Linked DNA regions of Sporocytophaga myxococcoides. The protein of the gene in region 2 interacts with the protein of the main gene of each other region in a pairwise test. Links are inferred from orthologs where the notes say so. Each region holds a gene or a part of one and is shown on either strand. Other genes may lie near its edges. The genes, in order: nusG and rho.

Region 1 (12,882 bases), on a different replicon or contig from region 2:
TTTGTTGAAAATTTCTGGCTCAAGTCCTCAATAATCTGAGCTTTTTGTTCTTTTGTCATTTTCTTATATTCCTGAAATTGAACTCTTATCAACTGAAATACCAGGGCTCATTGTACTTGACAATGAAACACTCTTGATATAAGTACCTTTTGCTGAAGCAGGTTTCAGTTTTGAAATTACCTGAATTAGCTCATTAATATTCTCCTGAATTTTATCAGGAGAGAAAGATACTTTACCGATACTGGTATGAATGATTCCGTACTTATCTACTTTGAAGTCGATTTTACCTTGCTTAATTTCTTTAACAGCTTTTCCAACTTCAAGAGTTACAGTTCCAGCTTTAGGGTTTGGCATTAAGCTTCTTGGACCAAGAATTCTACCCAATTTACCAACCTTTGCCATTACTGTTGGCATTGTAATGATTACATCGATATCTAACCAGCCTTGCTCAATTTTAGCAATATAGTCATCGAGGCCAACGTGCTCAGCACCGGCATCTTTTGCTTCTTGAGCTTTATCAGGAGTACAAAGAACAAGAACTCTAACATCCTTACCAGTACCATGAGGAAGAGCAACAACTCCTCTCACCATTTGATCCGCCTTCTTAGGATCAACTCCTAATCTAACATCTATATCAACAGAAGCATCAAATTTCGTGAAAGTAATCTCTTTAACTAAATTAGCTGCATCTGCAAGAGAATATTCCTGCTCAGGGTTATATTTGGCAATTACTTGCTTTTGTTTTTTTGTAAGTTTTCCCATGTCAATTTCCTATTAAGATTCCCAAGGAGCTTTGCCTGTAATTGTTATACCCAAACTTCTGGCAGTTCCGGCAATCATCTTCATCGCTGAATCAATTTTAGAACAATTTAAGTCTGGCAATTTAGTTTCAGCGATCGTTTTAACCTGATCCCAGGTAACTGATCCTACTTTATTTCTGTTAGGTTCTGCAGATCCTTTTTTTGCTTTTGCTGCTTCCATTAAAAGAATTGGAGCTGGAGGAGTTTTAATAACAAAGTCAAAAGACTTGTCTTTATACATTGTTATTAACACTGGTAATAAAACACCTGGTTTATCTTGTGTTCTAGCATTAAACTGCTTACAGAACTCCATGATATTCAAACCTTTACTACCCAATGCTGGACCGATTGGAGGAGATGGATTTGCGGCTCCGCCCTTTACCTGCAATTTCAGATATCCGCCTATTTCTTTTGCCATTTTACTGAACTTTTTCTACTTGCATATAATTCAACTCAACCGGTGTATTTCTTCCGAAAATTTTCACCATAACATTGAGCTTCTTTCTTTCTTCAAATACTTCTTCTACAGAACCTGTAAATCCGTTGAACGGACCATCCATAACTTTAACCAGCTCTCCTACTATAAAAGGAGTTTCCAGTTTTTCTTCTCTTTCATCAACCTGATCCACTTTTCCAAGAATCCTGTTAACTTCAGATTGTCTTAATGGTACTGGTTTTTTTGAAGCTGCACCTGTTTCACTAGATCCCAGGAATCCTATAACTCCAGGAATACTTGTAATAATGTGTGCTGCTTCGCCGTGATTTATATCTGCTTGAATTAGTACATATCCAGGGAAAAAATTTCTCTCACGTACTCTCTTTTTCCCATTTCTCATTTCATATACCTTTTCTGAAGGTATCAAAACCTGAGGAACAAACTCTTGAAGATTCTGTCTTACGATTTCGTTTTCAAGATAGCTTTTTACTTTCTTTTCTTGACCACTTACCGCCCTAACAACATACCATTGTAATTGACTCATCGATCTATCCCCCCTTTAGAAGTTTTCGTAAATGAAGGACATACCGTTTTTAAATAAATAATCGATAACACCGATTATTAGTGCAAAAATGATAGAAGCAACCAGAACAAGGACAGTACTGCTCTGAAGTTCACTGAACTTCGGCCAGGAAACTCTACTTCTGATTTCTTCAACTGACTCTTTTAGAAAATCTATTACCTTTTTCATTTTTGACTTATTTTCCTGTGCACGGGTGGAGAGATTCGAACTCCCATCAACGGTTTTGGAGACCGCTATTCTACCCTTGAACTACACCCGTTTAACTACACACCCCTGAAAAGGGAGTGCAAAGTTAGAGAATATCTTATAAATAAACAAGTGCGTTCTCGAAAATAATTTTCAAAAACGCACTCTTATTTATTTTTTTACTTATTTTAAAATTTCAGTTACCTGACCAGCACCTACTGTTCTACCACCTTCTCTGATCGCAAATCTTAATCCTTTCTCCATCGCAACAGAGTTGATTAGTTTTACAGTGATTGTGATATTGTCACCAGGCATAACCATTTCAGTTCCTTCAGGAAGGATGATTTCGCCAGTAACGTCAGTTGTTCTCATATAGAACTGAGGTCTGTATTTGTTGAAGAATGGTGTATGTCTTCCACCTTCCTCTTTTGAAAGAACATAAATCTCAGCTTTGAATTCTAAATGAGGAGTTACAGAACCTGGCTTACAGATTACCATTCCTCTTCTGATCTGATCTTTCTCAATACCTCTTAGAAGTAAACCAACGTTATCGCCAGCTTCTCCTCTATCAAGGATTTTTCTGAACATCTCAACTCCAGTAACTGTAGACTTAAGGTTTTCAGCACCCATACCAAGAATATCAACAGGCTCTCCAGAGTTAATAACACCTCTTTCAATTCTACCTGTTGCAACAGTACCTCTACCTGTGATAGAGAAAACGTCTTCAACTGGCATCAAGAAAGGAAGCTCTGTCATACGAGGAGGAATCGGAATATCGTTATCAACCGCATTCATTAGCTCTTCGATTGTAGCTACCCATTTAGCATCTCCATTCAATCCACCTAGAGCAGAACCTCTGATTATAGAGATTGTATCACCAGGGAATTCGTAGAAGCTAAGTAGTTCTCTAACTTCCATCTCAACTAAGTCAAGAAGTTCAGGATCGTCAACTAAGTCAACTTTGTTCATGAAAACAACTAGAGCAGGAACACCTACCTGACGAGCAAGAAGAATATGCTCTCTAGTTTGAGGCATTGGTCCGTCAGTAGCAGCAACCACAAGGATAGCACCGTCCATCTGGGCAGCACCAGTAACCATGTTTTTCACATAGTCAGCGTGACCTGGACAGTCAACGTGAGCATAGTGTCTGTTAGCTGTAGCATACTCCACGTGAGAAGTATTGATAGTAATACCTCTTTCTTTTTCTTCAGGAGCGTTGTCAATAGTAGAGAAATCTCTTTTCTCTGCTAGACCTTTTTCTGACAATACTTTAGTGATTGCGGCAGTCAAAGTTGTTTTACCGTGGTCTACGTGACCTATAGTACCTATATTCACGTGAGGTTTGGAACGGTCAAAAGTTTCTTTAGCCATATTTGAAAATCCTCGGTTTTATTGTTAATTTATAATTTTATAATTATTTAAATGCGATAAAGGAATTTGTAATCTTAAGCTGACTTGCTCTTGAGTTTGAATTTTATGAGCCAGTGACGGGAATTGAACCCGTGACCCCTTCCTTACCAAGGAAGTACTCTACCCCTGAGCTACACCGGCTTAAGAGCACCTCTCCAGGAAGCTCAAAAAAATTGAGCGGGAGACGAGGCTCGAACCCGCGACCTACAGCTTGGAAGGCTGTCGCTCTACCAACTGAGCTACTCCCGCTTTTAATTAATTTGGCTAGTCTGAGATTTTTCCCTTCTCAGAATCAAAATTGGTTCGCAAAGTAAACAAACCATTTTCAATTCCCCAATTTTTCTCGAAACTATTTTTAAATAAAATATATTGTGGGGAGAGAAGGATTCGAACCTTCGAAGTCATATGACGACAGATTTACAGTCTGTTCCAGTTGGCCACTTTGGTATCTCCCCAAACTAATTTGAAAACTTCCTTTTCAAATCAACCTTTTAAACTTGCTGTTTTAAAAAATTGAGCTGCAAAAATAGGTGCTTTTTTATTTAAGTCAAATTTTTGCACCTATTTTTATTGCTTTTTTTTTAATTATTCTTCAGTCTATTAATTATCAACCATTTAAGCTTACATCTTTTTTAATAAATAATTCTATTTAAGCATTTGCAGATAATAATTTGCAGCATTTCTGATTACTTCATGTTTATTTGTTTCTGATATTTTCTTTAACAATTGCTTCCCTTCATTCTTTTCCGCTTCCGGAAGTATCGCCAGATATTGGCTAAAATAACTCAACAATGCATAAGTCCTTCGATCTTCAGAAGTTTGCATATTTTTTTTAAACCATATGTATTTTGTAGTATCCTTCGAATTAATAAAGTAATTGGCCAGAGGTATTATTATGTTAATATTGTCAATAGATTCAAACTCCGGAATCTTTTTTTCAATATTTGCATCTTTTGCCTTTAACAAACTGGAGAGTGACGCTCCAACAACTGAATAGGCCTTTTCATCTAGGCCTTTATAATAAAGATCCACAAATCTCTTATTATCATAAGATGACAATAAATAAATAGCCTGGGCTCTAACTGCAGGCTTACTATCGGATGACGCAATTCTTTCAAGGTCTGGTATATAATTTTCAATATTGGGAATAACATATCTAGAAAACTGATCCAAAGCATAATCTCTTATACCCCAGAATCTATCATTTAGCGCGCCTTTTAATAGACTTTCAAAATCTTTGGTTTTGAATTTTGCCTGAGCCATTTCCTGATTTTCAGCTTTACTCAGATCAAAATAAGCCACCAAGGCATCTTTTCTTCCGAAATACCCATGAGAATTTTTGAATTGAAAAATAAGCTCTTCATCTGTTTTTTCATGAGACTTCTTAGATAAGACTTCATTTTCAGGATCAAAGTGCACAAGATTCGGCTGAGCAGCACAAGGCAGGGAAAAACTCTGCTTTGATTTAGTAAGTTCAAGATGATAGGTATTTTTCATTCCATTTACCCAAACATCAAGCTTAAATGGTATCCTATATATAGGAGTTCTTAAGGTATCCTGTTGCTGTTCCACAGTTAAACTCAACATACCACTGCTATACTGACTTTCAATTTTAAGACTGGGGTGCCCCGGAGCTAAAAACCATTGATTAAAAAACCAATTCAAATCGATTCCGGTCACTTCCTCAAATGCAAGCCTTAAATCATGAATTTCTGCAGGTTTAAACTGATTTCGTTTTAGATACAAATTTAAAGCTTCGAAAAAAGCAGAATCCCCAACAACCGTTCTCAGAGTATGTAAAACCCTTCCTCCTTTATTATAGCTATGTCTATCAAACATATCCTCCCTATCGTGATAATGAAATCTGATCAAAGGTTCCTGTTTGTGATTTGCTTCATCAAAGTATTGCTTCTCTTCTGTTTCAGCATGCTGATCAGCCTCATCCTTTCCGTATTTATAATTCAGCCACAGATATTCAGAATAATTTGCAAATGATTCATTTAATGGTAAGTTAGCCCAGGATTCGGCAGTAACTAAATCGCCAAACCAATGGTGAAATAGTTCATGGGCAATGATTGGATCCCAGCTTTCGTCAAGCAATTCTCTATCATCAGATTGAAGAGCTTCCATAAAAACTGACGCAGAAGTATTCTCCATAGCGCCTGATACAAAATCCCTTACTACAACCTGTGAATATTTATCCCAGGGAAATTTATATTTTAACAATGAGGAGAAAAAAGCAATCATTTCAGGTGTATTCCCAAAAATCGATTTGGCATACTTCCCATACTGAGGTTCTACATAATAATTAATTTTAAAATCATCCCAATCAAATCGTGTATCTGTCATTTGATCTTCGATAATAGAATATTTTCCTATTGCCATCATAAAAAGGTATGGTGCATGAGGAAGATCCTGTTTCCAATAAAAAGTGTTGGTTCCATCTTTATTGGCTTTTTGATAAACCAGTTCTCCGTTAGAAAGAACAGTAAAGGCTGAATCAACTGTAATAAACATTTCCTGAGTAGTCTTTTCATTCGGAGAATCAATGGTAGGAAACCAGCATGAATTGGCTTCGGTTTCACCTTGCGTCCATATTTGAACAGGTTTCTGAGGATCCTTTCCATCTGCGTTTATAAAATACAAACCTCTATCATCAGTGATTGCTTCACTCCCTCCTTTTTTAATTTCATTTGGCTTCGCGGTGTATTTTATTCGGATCAGAAAAGTATCCTTACTTTGATAAACCTTATCAAGAGTAATATCCAGTTTTTCTTTATTATACAAATATTTTAGGGGAATTGCATTTGGGGTTACCAAATCTACAGAATGTATGTCCATTCCCTTTGCATCCAACACAAGTCCTTTTTGAGGATAAAACAGGGGTTTAAAAGTTAAATAGGCTACACCATTAAGGTATTGGTTCTTCCAGTCGAATGAAACTTCCAGTTTAGTATGAAGTAAATCTACCGGCCTTGTTCGTGACGGCTGATAAGGACCATTACTTGTCTTAAAAGTAGGAACACTTTTTTTCTCCTTTTCAGCTACCAGTACTGTTTTATCATTTTTTTTTAATGATTTACAAGAAAATAATAGCAGCAAGAGGGGTATCAGAAAGAACCGCCCTGTTGAAACAGAAAAACTCATACTCAGTTGTTTTTTGATTGATTTAATTATATTTAAGAACGAAATAATATTGAAATGTTAAAAATAAAAACTAGTAATCAAAATTTTATTGAGTTTCATAAAGAAGGTGATAAGCTTATCCTTAATGGAAGTCCTTTAAACTGGGACATTTCCGAACTGGCTTATCAAAAATCTTATCATATTATTAAAGAAAACAAAAGCTATTCTGTGGAAGTATTAAAATTCGACAGAGAGCAGAAGATGCTCTATTTAAGAATAAACGATAAGGAACTTCAGATTACGCTCCAGGATACCAGAGATCTTATGCTCGAAAAACTTGGAGTCAGTAACAAGAGATCCGAAACTCTCAATGACATAAAAGCTCCAATGCCAGGAAAAGTTTTAGAGATAAAAGTAAAAGAAGGTCAGACCATTGAGAAAGGAGAACCTATATTGATCCTTGAAGCCATGAAGATGGAAAATCTGATAAAATCTCCAGGAACAGGTATTGTTAAAAGTATTCAAATTAAGGAAGGACAGAGTGTCGAAAAAAATCAGGTACTGATCAGGTTATAATTTAATTATTAGATAATCATTATTATATTTGCCAAGTTTGCGGTAAAATATCTTCTGAAATGAAATACAAAAGAATTCTTTTAAAACTAAGTGGAGAAGCATTAATGGGAAATCAAAAGTACGGTATAGATCCGGAAGTTCTCATGAGGTATGCAAAAGAAATAAAGGCTGTAAGTGATAAAGGTGTTCAGCTGGCAATTGTTATCGGAGGAGGTAATATATACAGAGGTGTTGAAGCTGCGGCTACAGGAATAGACAGAGTTCAGGGCGACTATATGGGAATGCTTGCTACTGTGATAAATGCAATGGCCCTTCAAAGCGCACTAGAAAATATTGGTCTTTATACAAGATTAATGTCTGGTATTAAGATAGAACAAGTTTGCGAGCAATTCATCAGAAGAAGAGCGGTAAGACATCTTGAGAAAGGACGAATTGTAATTTTCGGAGCAGGTACTGGAAACCCATATTTTACTACAGATTCGGCAGCAAGCTTAAGAGCTATTGAAATTGAAGCTCAGGCTGTTCTTAAAGGAACGAGAGTGGACGGAATTTATTCATCAGATCCTGAAAAAGATCCAACAGCAACAAGATTCTCCAACATTTCATTTAAGGAAGTATATCAAAAAGGTTTACAGATCATGGATATGACAGCCTTCACCCTTTGCAAAGAAAATGGTTTACCAATTATCGTATTTGATATGAATAAACCTGGCAACCTTTTGAAGATCGCAGAAGGTGAAGATGTCGGTACACTGGTAACAATGTAATTTTATTATATAACTTATTTTTCCAAATGGAAGAAATTCAATTATACCTGGACGAAGCAAAGGATGCAATGCAAAAAGCATTGAAGCATACTGAAGCTGAATTCGCTAAAATACGTGCCGGCAAAGCTATGCCGTCAATGGTTCACGGAGTTTCTGTAAGCTATTATGGTATAGACACGCCGTTAGAACAAGTGTCGTCAATCACTACTCCGGATGCAAGAACAATTTTGATCAAGCCTTTCGAAAAAAAGCTGATCTCTGAAATTGAAAAGGCTATTAAAGACAGTAATCTTGGTTTCAATCCTCAAAATGACGGTGAAAACATCAGAATCTCTTTACCTCCTCTTACTGAAGAGAGAAGAAAAGCTCTTGTAAAACAAGTGAAAGGTGAGTCAGAAAATGGAAAGATCGGCATCCGTAATATCAGAAAAGACACTAATGAAGAATTAAGAAAACTTCAAAAAGAGGGTGCTTCAGAAGATGAAATCAAAAAAGCCGAAGAGAAAGTACAATCTTTGACTAATGACTTTATTGCAAAAATAGATCAGGTTTTAGCTAAGAAAGAAGCTGAAATAATGACTGTTTAATTCAATATTTTAACGGTAGAGATTTTTATTTTTAATAAAAGTCTCTACCTCTTGAGTTATCATATATTTTACAGAAAGATTTTTTTTGATTGACTGCCTGATGTAAGTAGCAGAAATATCCAGTAAAGGAGCCTCCACAAACCTTACATTTTTATGATTTTTCAATTCACAATCACCTGAATCCGGCCTTGGATAAACATACAATTCAAAATACTCCAGTATACTGTTGAAATTTTTCCATTTGGGAAGTTGACAAAGGTTATCCTCTCCGATAATAAGAACAAACTTATTTTTAGGAAATTTCTCCTGAATATAAGTCAGCGTATCTATAGTATAACTCGGCTTAGGTAAATGGAATTCAACATCGCTGACGCGAAATTTCGGATGATCCATTATGGCCAGATTTACCATATCATACCGGTCAAACTCGTGAAGTAAAGTATTATTTTTTTTCAGAGGATTCTGGGGTGTCACAACATACCATACTTCGTCAAGGTCAGCATGCTCAGCCATTACGTTCCCGATAATCAGGTGACCTATGTGGATAGGGTTAAACGAACCAAAAAAAAGACCAACTTTCATGAAACGCTAAACTATCAACCTTTTTGAGGAAAACTGATTTTTCCATTAAGAAAATCATCTACTAGTTGTTGAGCTCCTTTTAATGCCTCTTCCAAATCATTATTTACCAAAGTAATATCAAACTGATTTTCAAAGCTCATTTCAAATTTCACTTTGAATAATCTCGCAGAAATACTTTCCTCTGTATCTGTTTTTCTTTCTCTCAGTCTTTGTTCCAAAACTTCCATAGATGGACATTTCACAAAAATTGCTAATGCCTTATCACCATAGAATTTTTTCAGACTAAGGCCGCCTTTAACATCAACATCGAAAACTGCACTTTTCCCTTCACTCCAAATTCTGTTAATTTCAGATTTTAAAGTACCATAGAATTGGCCGGGGTATACTTGTTCCCATTCAACAAAATCTTCTTGATCAATTTTTTGTTTGAATTCTTCTGGGGTAAGGAAATAATAATCTTTTCCATAAGTTTCATTACGACCTCTTTTGTCGCGTGTACAAGCAGAAATTGAGTATCCCAGATTATTATTTTTGGCAAGCAGATGCTTGACAATAGTCGTTTTACCAGATCCAGAGGGAGCTGAAAAAATGATTAATTTGCCATCTTCCATAGACAAATTTAAAAACTTTCGTTCAATTTATCCTTAATATTCGCTATTAAGGCCGAAGGAACGGGCTTTTTTTCGATTTTGCTTTTTAAAACCTCCTTTACATTTTTATCAAGATTATAGCTTTGATAACATGGCATGCATTCTTCTATATGTTTTTCCAGAAATTGTTTCTGATTATCAGAAGCTTCTCCATCTATTAAAAGATGAAGCGCATGCAAACACTCATTACATTCAGAGATTTTTCCCTTATCCATTCGAGTTAAATTGTTCGCAATCATACGGAATTTTTCTTATTTGTTATAGCCCATTGTACCAGCATAAGCTTTCAACTTTTCCTTTAATAAGTTTCTAGCCCTATGCAATCTTGACCTAACTGTACCGATAGGAATATCAAGAATTTTGGCCATTTCTTCATAAGTAAATCCCTCAAGGTCGCAAAGAATAATAATAGTTCTGAAATCCACTGCCAATGCATTCAGCGCAGTAGCAACCTCATCCCCAATCATTTCCTGCAAAGATTCTATCCTAAGATCGGTGGTGATACTTTCATCCACGTCATCTGAGTTATAATAAGACTCTACTTCCTGATAATCAACCTTTGAAGGTTCCTTGCTTTTCTTTCTAAAATCATTTATAAAGCTGTTTTTCAATATTCTGAACAGCCAGGCTTTAGCATTTGTACCTTGCTCGTATGAATTAAAGAATCGATAAGCCTTTAAATAGGTCTCTTGTACAAGATCATTTGCATCGTCTTCATCAAGGGTCAGACGATAAGCAAAATTATAAAGAGAATCAATTAAAGGCATAAACTCCTTTTCAAACTGAGCATCTTTCTCCGCTTTGCTTAAATCCTTTCTTATATTTTCTCTATTCTCTTCCATTTAAAGTATTATTTATAATTTTACTTAATGAATAAAGTAATTATCGTACCATATTTACGATTCCTTAAAGTAGAACATTAAAATTTCTGCATTTGTTGTGTTTGGAATCCCAAGGAAACCAACACTCTAATTTTCAAAGACTTTTAAATCAAGAAAAATATTTATTACCCTTAATTAATGGATTCACAAAACCAATATTATTTAATTTTTGTAAGAATATGCCTTTTTGTCATAATCATAGGGATGTTCACTATGGATAGTTTCCATATCCTTGCAAACCAAGGCATACTAGCTTTAACAGGATTTGCTTTACTTTATTTTTTATTGAATATCAGAAATTTTAGCGTTTTTCTAGTTGAAAAAAGATTTTCAGTTTTCATCCTTATTTTTATTACATTCATAATAAGTCTTTTAAAAACGAATCCTGAAAATCAAAAATATGCAGCCCTACAATTTGAACTGCATTATCAATTTCTTGCATTGCCATTTTTATTTGCTGTGCTTCCTCCCTTTCCCAAAAAACTCTATTACGATACTTTTTTTCTCTTTCTTCTCATTGTTTTTGTTTGCTCGGTGGGTAGCACTGCTATTTACTTTCAAAATAAAGAATACTTTGACTGGGCATATGGCAAATCACATCTGATACCCACCCCCATAAATCATGTTCGCTATAGTCTAATGGTTACCTTCGCGATATTTGTCTCCTTTTATCTATTAGTGAAAAATTATTTTAATGATCTTTTCTTTAAATTTCTGAATATTGCAATCCTTATATTTCTCATCTTTTATCAGCATCTTCTAGCTGTCAGATCTGGATTAGTTGCGTTTTATGCAGTACTTCTATTAATTATCTTTTATTCAATAACTTCAAAAAACTTTAAAAATGGCATTCTAGTTTTTTTAGGTGCAATTGCATTAATTACGATTTCGTTCTTTTCACTTGATACCCTGAGGAATAAATGGGGATATACAATGTATGACTGGAACTTAAGTGATATTAAAGATAAAGCAAATCATTACTCTATTGGAAAAAGGTTAGTCTCTCAGCAGGTAACATTCGAGTTGTTCAGAGATCATCCAATTTTTGGAGTAGGTGAAGGAAACTTAGAAGCTGAGGTAAGAAAAGGTTACGAAAAAAACTTCTCATACGTAGAACCGGCTAATCGACTGAGTCCACATAATCAATACCTAAGAACACTTGCAGCTACTGGCATTCTGGGATTTATCATCTTTATGTGCTGTTTTTATTTTCCATTGTTCTCGGGCAAAAATTACAAATCCAAAATTCTTTTGTCCATATACATTATTACCTCTGTTTCATTCTTGTTTGAAGACACACTAGAAACCAAGGCAGGCCTGACATTTACTTTTTTCTTTATCATGTTTTGCCTTCATTACACAAAAGCGATAAGGTCGGACAGGGATTTAATTCATGATTTAGAGAAGAGACAAAGTTAAGGTTAGTCAAATTTCTAGGGATTTGTTAAGGTTTAATTAATTTATGAAAAATATACTGATAAGCAGAACTGATAACCTTGGAGATGTAGTACTTACTTTTCCTATGGCTGCATATCTAAAAAAACATTTTCAGGGTTCCAGAATTTTGTTTCTTGGGAAAAAATATACAGCAGATCTAATAAAGGCATGCAACTCTATTGATGAATTCATTTCAAGAGAAGACCTCATAAGGGATCCCGATATTTTAAGATTAAAGAATATAGAGGCTGTCATATTTGTGTATCCAGACAAAAAGATTGCAAAAATATGCAAGCAAAATGACATATCGATCCGCATTGGTACCAGTCACAGAATATTTCACTGGTTTTATACCAATAAAAGAATAAATTTTTCCAGAAAGAAATCTAATCTCCATGAAGCTCAGTTAAACTTCAAATTGCTTAAAGGGATAGGAATAAAAGAAATTCCATCCACTGAATCTCTGGGGGAACTACTCGATGTATCCCCAAAAATTGACATTCCAGAGTCGATAAAATCCGATCTTGAGCATGCGAGAAAAAAGATTATACTTCACCCCAAATCAAAAGGAAGCGCCAGAGAATGGCCTCTAGAAAACTATTTTTTTCTTGCCCAAAAATTAATTTCAGCAGGCTATACACCCGTAATTACAGGCACAAAAGAAGAAGGCGACAAAATCCGAAAGGAACAAAACAACTTTTTTTCTCTTCCTGAATTGATTGATCTTACTGGCAAAGTTTCTTTGGGAGAACTTATTTCGGTTATTTCCAAATCAGAGGGGCTTATAGCATGTAGTACAGGACCACTACATATTGCTTCTGCCCTGGGAGTAAATACGATAGGCTTCTATCCTCCAATAAA
Region 2 (4,976 bases):
AGCGGGAGGAAAATCAAATCTAAACCTTGAAGATACTGTAAAAAATTTTTTGGAAGTGCTTCCTGCCTATAAAGAACAATTATATCAGAACTATAAACTAGAAAAATCATTATGTTAAAGAAAAGTGTTGCGGCAGTTGGCCTATGTATTTTAGCCGCTTCCGGTATTCTGTCTTCTTGCGACGGATACAAAAAAACCGAGAACGGCCTTAAATACAAGATTGTAAAGGACTCAACTGGTGGAAAGAATGTGGAAGTTGGAAGCGTAGCTCTTGTGCAGATGAGCTATCAAAATGAGAAGGATACCTTTAGCACTGCGAAACAGAATTACGGGAACCCAATAGATATTCTTGTTTCTGAATCTCCTTTTAAAGGGAGCCTTGAAGAAGGTTTGGCCTTGCTTAGTGAAGGTGATAGCGCTATTTTTATGGTAAGCAGCGATTCTCTTTACCAAAAGAGATTCAACACAGAGATGCCTAAGGAAATTAAACCAGGTAGTTTTACTACATTTAATGTTAAGGTAGTTAAAGTCTATACTAAATCAGAGGTAGCTGCTGAAAGAGAAAAGTATAGAAAGCAACAGCAGGAAATGAACAAGCAGCAAATGGCAATGGTAGATGATTATATCAGCAAAATGCTTGATTCTGCTTCTGTAAAAACTCAACTTAAAACTGACAATGCCATCATTGACAAAAAACTAAAGTCCGAAAATATTACTGCTCAAAGAACCAAGTATGGCGTTTCTTATGTGATTACAAAAGATGCAAATTCTCCTTTAATTACTAAAGGGGATACTGTTACAGTTGAGTACACAGGAAAGCTTCTTGATGGTACAACATTTGATTCTTCAGTAGGTAAAGATCCTTTCACTGTTGTTGTTGGACTTGGCAGAGTGATTCCAGGGTGGGAAGACGCACTTCAGGTGCTTGGTAAAGGTGATAAAGCTACAATCTTTATTCCATCTCCTCTTGGTTATGGTAAGTCTGGAATACCTGATCCGGCAAACAAAGGGAAATTCCTGATTCCTAAAAATGCACCTTTGGTATTTGATATTGAAGTGCTTGATGTTAAGAAGTAATAGGTAAGAATAAGTATTAGAGAGGTTGTTCATATTTGGACAACCTTTTTTCTTTAAACCAATTTTTTTAATCTCCGTTTTTCATTTAAAACTTTGAAATGAAACATCTGATTTTCTTTTGGGCAATTTTTTTGATTCCATTTAGCAAAACGTTTGCAGAAGGTGATACTATCACAACAAAATCTGGTTTGAAGTATGTTGTGAAGAAAAGAGGTACGGGGGAAAAAGCTTATGCAGGAGCTAAAGTAAAAGTTCATTACAAGGGGAAGTTTACTGATGGCAAGCAGTTTGAAAGCAGTTATGATGGTAAACCTTTTCAATTTGTACTTGGTACTAAGGAAGTGATCCCTGGTTGGGATGAAGGAGTTCTCTTGATGTCTGAAGGTGAAGAAGGGGTTTTAATTATTCCTGGCAACCTTGGGTATGGCAAAAAAGGTGTAAAAGATGATGAGCACCCTGGTAAATACTTAATTCCACCAAATGCAACCTTGATATTTGAAATGCATTTGTTAAAGGTAAAGTAATGGCTCTTTCAGAGCCATTTTTTCTTTCTGAAGTAGAATAGCATTGCTATTAAAATTGTAAGGCATGAAGCCAAAAATCCAAAGTATCCATATTTCCACTTTAATTCAGGTATATAGTCAAAGTTCATCCCGTAAATGCCTGCCAAAAAAGATAATGGGATAAATATGGTTGATATAACAGTAAGGACTTTCATAACGGCATTCATCCTATTGCTTATACTTGACATATAAAGATCAAGCATTCCTCCTGACAAATCTCTGAAGGATTCCAAAGTATCAATAATCTGAACAGTATGGTCATAAACGTCCTTAAAATAAGTTTGAGTGGAATCGGTTATAAGCTCATATTCTTCTCTTTCGAATTTCATTAAAACCTCACGGAGCGGCCAAATGGATTTGCGGAGAAGAATAAGCTCTCTTTTAATTTTGTAAAGGTCGTTAAGAATGTCATTGGTAGGTTCGCTAATCAGGCTATCTTCTATATCTTCAAGTCTTTCCCCAATTTTTTCAAGGATGATAAAATAATTGTCTACAATGGTATCTATAAGGGTATAGAATAAATAGTCAGCAGAATATTTCCGGTGTTTCCCCTTGTTGTTTCTAATCCTGTTCCTGTTTGGGTCAAATACATCTCCGCCTGCTTCCTGAAAGGAGAGTACGTAGTTGCTACCCAATACGATGCCGACCTGTTCAACTGTTATACAATTTTTCTCGGAATTAAAACTAAGCATATTGAGGATAGTAAATAGCTGTTCATCGAATTCGTCCATTTTCGGACGTTGTTCCGCTGTGGATATATCTTCAAGCAGGAGAGGGTGCAGATTAAAAATTTCGCCGATTTTTTTGAGACTCTCGCTATCTTCTGTCCCATCAATATTAATCCATGAAACGGCATCAGCACTTTTATATTTATGAAGTTCATCCAGAGAAGAAATCGTTCTTTCTTCCAGAGAAGTCGCATTATAACTCATGACAGTTACGACTGAGTTATTTTCAGGATTCTTATTTTCTTTAAGAGTGCCCGGGGATAATCCGACTGTCCTTGATTTATGAGGTCTTACCGTTTTCATTAGTTATTTGACATAAAAAAAGCGGCTAGAAAGCCGCTTCTTTATATCGATTATCAATTGTTATCCATTCATTGAAACAAGGAACTCATTGTTGTCCTTGGTGTTTTTCATCTTGTCGATCAAGAAGTCCATAGCTTCTACCGATGTCATATCTGACATGTATTTTCTCAGAATCCATACTCTGGAAAGCTCATCTTTATCCATAAGAAGGTCTTCGCGTCTTGTTCCTGATGCAGGAACATCAATAGCAGGATAGATCCTTTTGTTGGAAAGCTTTCTGTCAAGCTGCAACTCCATGTTACCAGTACCTTTGAATTCTTCAAAGATAACTTCGTCCATTTTGCTTCCGGTTTCTATAAGCGCAGTAGCAATGATAGTAAGCGATCCGCCATTTTCTACATTTCTTGCAGCACCGAAAAATCTTTTAGGCTTATGTAGCGCGTTTGCATCCACACCACCTGAAAGTATTTTACCTGAAGAAGGAACAACTGTATTGTAAGCTCTTGCAAGTCTTGTGATAGAGTCTAACAGAATAACTACATCATGGCCGCATTCAACCATTCTTTTAGCTTTTTCAAGTACTATTGAAGCAATCTTTACGTGTCTTTCAGCCTGTTCGTCAAATGTAGAAGATATCACTTCAGCTTTTACGTTTCTTGCCATATCTGTAACCTCCTCAGGACGCTCGTCGATCAGTAGGATCATCAGATATACTTCCGGATGGTTTGTGGCAATAGCGTTTGCAATTTCTTTAAGGAGAACTGTTTTACCTGTTTTAGGCTGAGCTACAATCATACCCCTCTGACCTTTTCCTATTGGCGCAAAAAGATCAAGGATTCTTGTAGATAACTGATTGTGAGTGGTGCTTAGGTTTAATCTTTCCTGTGGGAAAAGCGGCGTAAGGAATTCAAATGGAATACGATCTCTGATTTCTTCAGTAGTCTTTCCGTTTACGCTTTCAACTCTAAGTAATGCAAAATATTTTTCCCCTTCTTTCGGAGGTCTGATCTGGCCTTTAACGGTATCACCTGTCTTCAGTCCGAATAGTTTAATCTGAGAAGGAGATACATATATATCGTCAGGGCTTGCAAGGTAATTATAGTCTGCTGATCTTAAGAAACCATATCCGTCCTGCATTATTTCTAGTACACCTGAATTAAGAATAATTCCGTCAAACTCACGCATACTCACACCGCCATTGTTTTGTGAGGTTTGTCTTGTTGATTTTACTCTTTCAACAGGCTTTTCTTCTCTTATTTCTTCAAAAGTGGAAACTGCTGGGGCTGCAGTTTCAAATAGAGGTTCAGATTCTCTTTGGAAAGGCTCGAAAACAAATTCATTTGAACTTGAAAAAGAAGGAAAATCTTCATTAGCTGGCTCTGTTTCCTTTACATTTTCTCTCTTTCTGATCCTTTTTCTAGGCTCCTTTTCATCTCTTGAGCCATCTTCCGTATTGTCAATAGTCATCATTTGTTTGTTTTCGGTGAGTTGCGGCTCTGGCATTACCGCCTGTTGGTCGAGGATTTTATATATGAGTTCTTTTTTCTGCAGCTTTTTAAAATTCTGAATACCTAACTTTTCGGCAATGTCCTTCAATTCAGATAATAATCTGTCCTCTAATTCTTCAATATTGTACATAGAAATGCTCTGATAGATTAAACACGATCAACTAACCAACCCTGATTATGTTTTTAAAAGGGAAACCCATTTAAGGATGAAAACTGGTTATTTATTAAGATGTTAAGTTAAACTAAAAAGAAATGAACTTGTTTAGAAAAAGCTCAAATGCTGTTTTGGTTCTGCAATATTAAATTATCAGGAGATAATTGTCAAGTAATTTTTATTTATTTAAAATTTTTAACGCGGAAAATAATTAAAAAGTTTGGACTAGTGTGGTCTTTTTAGGTTTATTTGTGCTCTTTTCAAATTATATAACATGTTACAGATTGCTTTTATACGCGAAAATAAAACGGAAGTAATTGCCGGCCTGAAGAAAAAATACTTTAAAGATGCTGAATCATTCGTTGATAAGGTAATTGAAATAGATCAATATAGAAGAGATACGCAAAGACTTCTTGACGATATACTTGCTCAAAGCAACACAAAAGCAAAAGAAATTGGGCAGCTGATGAAGGCTGGCCAAAAGGATGCCGCCGAAGAAGCTAAGGCTGTTACTGCTGATCTTAAACTCAAAAGCAAAGACCTGGAGGACAAGCTCGCTGCCCTTGAAAGTGAATTAAATGAAACATTGGTTAAAATACCAAACCTTCCTCATTACTCAGTGCCTGAAGGACGTACAGCAGAG

Evidence for each region.
Region 1: the proteins of rho (region 2) and nusG interact in binary tests that used the Escherichia coli proteins (3 or more experiments, as listed by UniProt). The link is inferred for Sporocytophaga myxococcoides from one-to-one orthologs.

What each region holds. Positions count from the first base shown.
Region 1 is NZ_BBLT01000010.1:91,511-104,392, reverse strand. Bases 1-2,841 are described here. They hold nusG (transcription termination/antitermination protein NusG), read right to left. Parts: upstream 1,781-2,841; coding sequence 1,220-1,780; downstream 1-1,219. Other genes in these bases: tuf (elongation factor Tu), read right to left, coding at 2,189-2,841; secE (preprotein translocase subunit SecE), read right to left, coding at 1,796-1,987; rplK (50S ribosomal protein L11), read right to left, coding at 775-1,218; rplA (50S ribosomal protein L1), read right to left, coding at 64-762; rplJ (50S ribosomal protein L10), read right to left, coding at 1-59. Also shown: more of tuf, read right to left, coding at 2,842-3,376; MYP_RS20100 (M1 family metallopeptidase), read right to left, coding at 4,061-6,562; MYP_RS20095 (acetyl-CoA carboxylase biotin carboxyl carrier protein subunit), read left to right, coding at 6,617-7,117; pyrH (UMP kinase), read left to right, coding at 7,177-7,884; frr (ribosome recycling factor), read left to right, coding at 7,911-8,471; nadD (nicotinate (nicotinamide) nucleotide adenylyltransferase), read right to left, coding at 8,481-9,053; gmk (guanylate kinase), read right to left, coding at 9,068-9,664; MYP_RS20070 (zf-HC2 domain-containing protein), read right to left, coding at 9,673-9,918; MYP_RS20065 (sigma-70 family RNA polymerase sigma factor), read right to left, coding at 9,955-10,545; MYP_RS20060 (O-antigen ligase family protein), read left to right, coding at 10,798-12,003; MYP_RS20055 (glycosyltransferase family 9 protein), read left to right, coding at 12,047-12,882. UniProt on the Escherichia coli protein: Part of the processive rRNA transcription and antitermination complex (rrnTAC). The complex forms an RNA-chaperone ring around the RNA exit tunnel of RNA polymerase (RNAP).
Region 2 is NZ_BBLT01000003.1:143,423-148,398, forward strand. The notes cover bases 2,021-4,976. They hold rho (transcription termination factor Rho), read right to left. Parts: upstream 4,310-4,976; coding sequence 2,732-4,309; downstream 2,021-2,731. Other genes in these bases: corA (magnesium/cobalt transporter CorA), read right to left, coding at 2,021-2,671; serS (serine--tRNA ligase), read left to right, coding at 4,608-4,976. Also shown: MYP_RS08470 (DHH family phosphoesterase), read left to right, coding at 1-118; MYP_RS08475 (FKBP-type peptidyl-prolyl cis-trans isomerase), read left to right, coding at 112-1,077; MYP_RS08480 (FKBP-type peptidyl-prolyl cis-trans isomerase), read left to right, coding at 1,176-1,601; more of corA, read right to left, coding at 1,610-2,020. UniProt on the Escherichia coli protein: Facilitates transcription termination by a mechanism that involves Rho binding to the nascent RNA, activation of Rho's RNA-dependent ATPase activity, and release of the mRNA from the DNA template.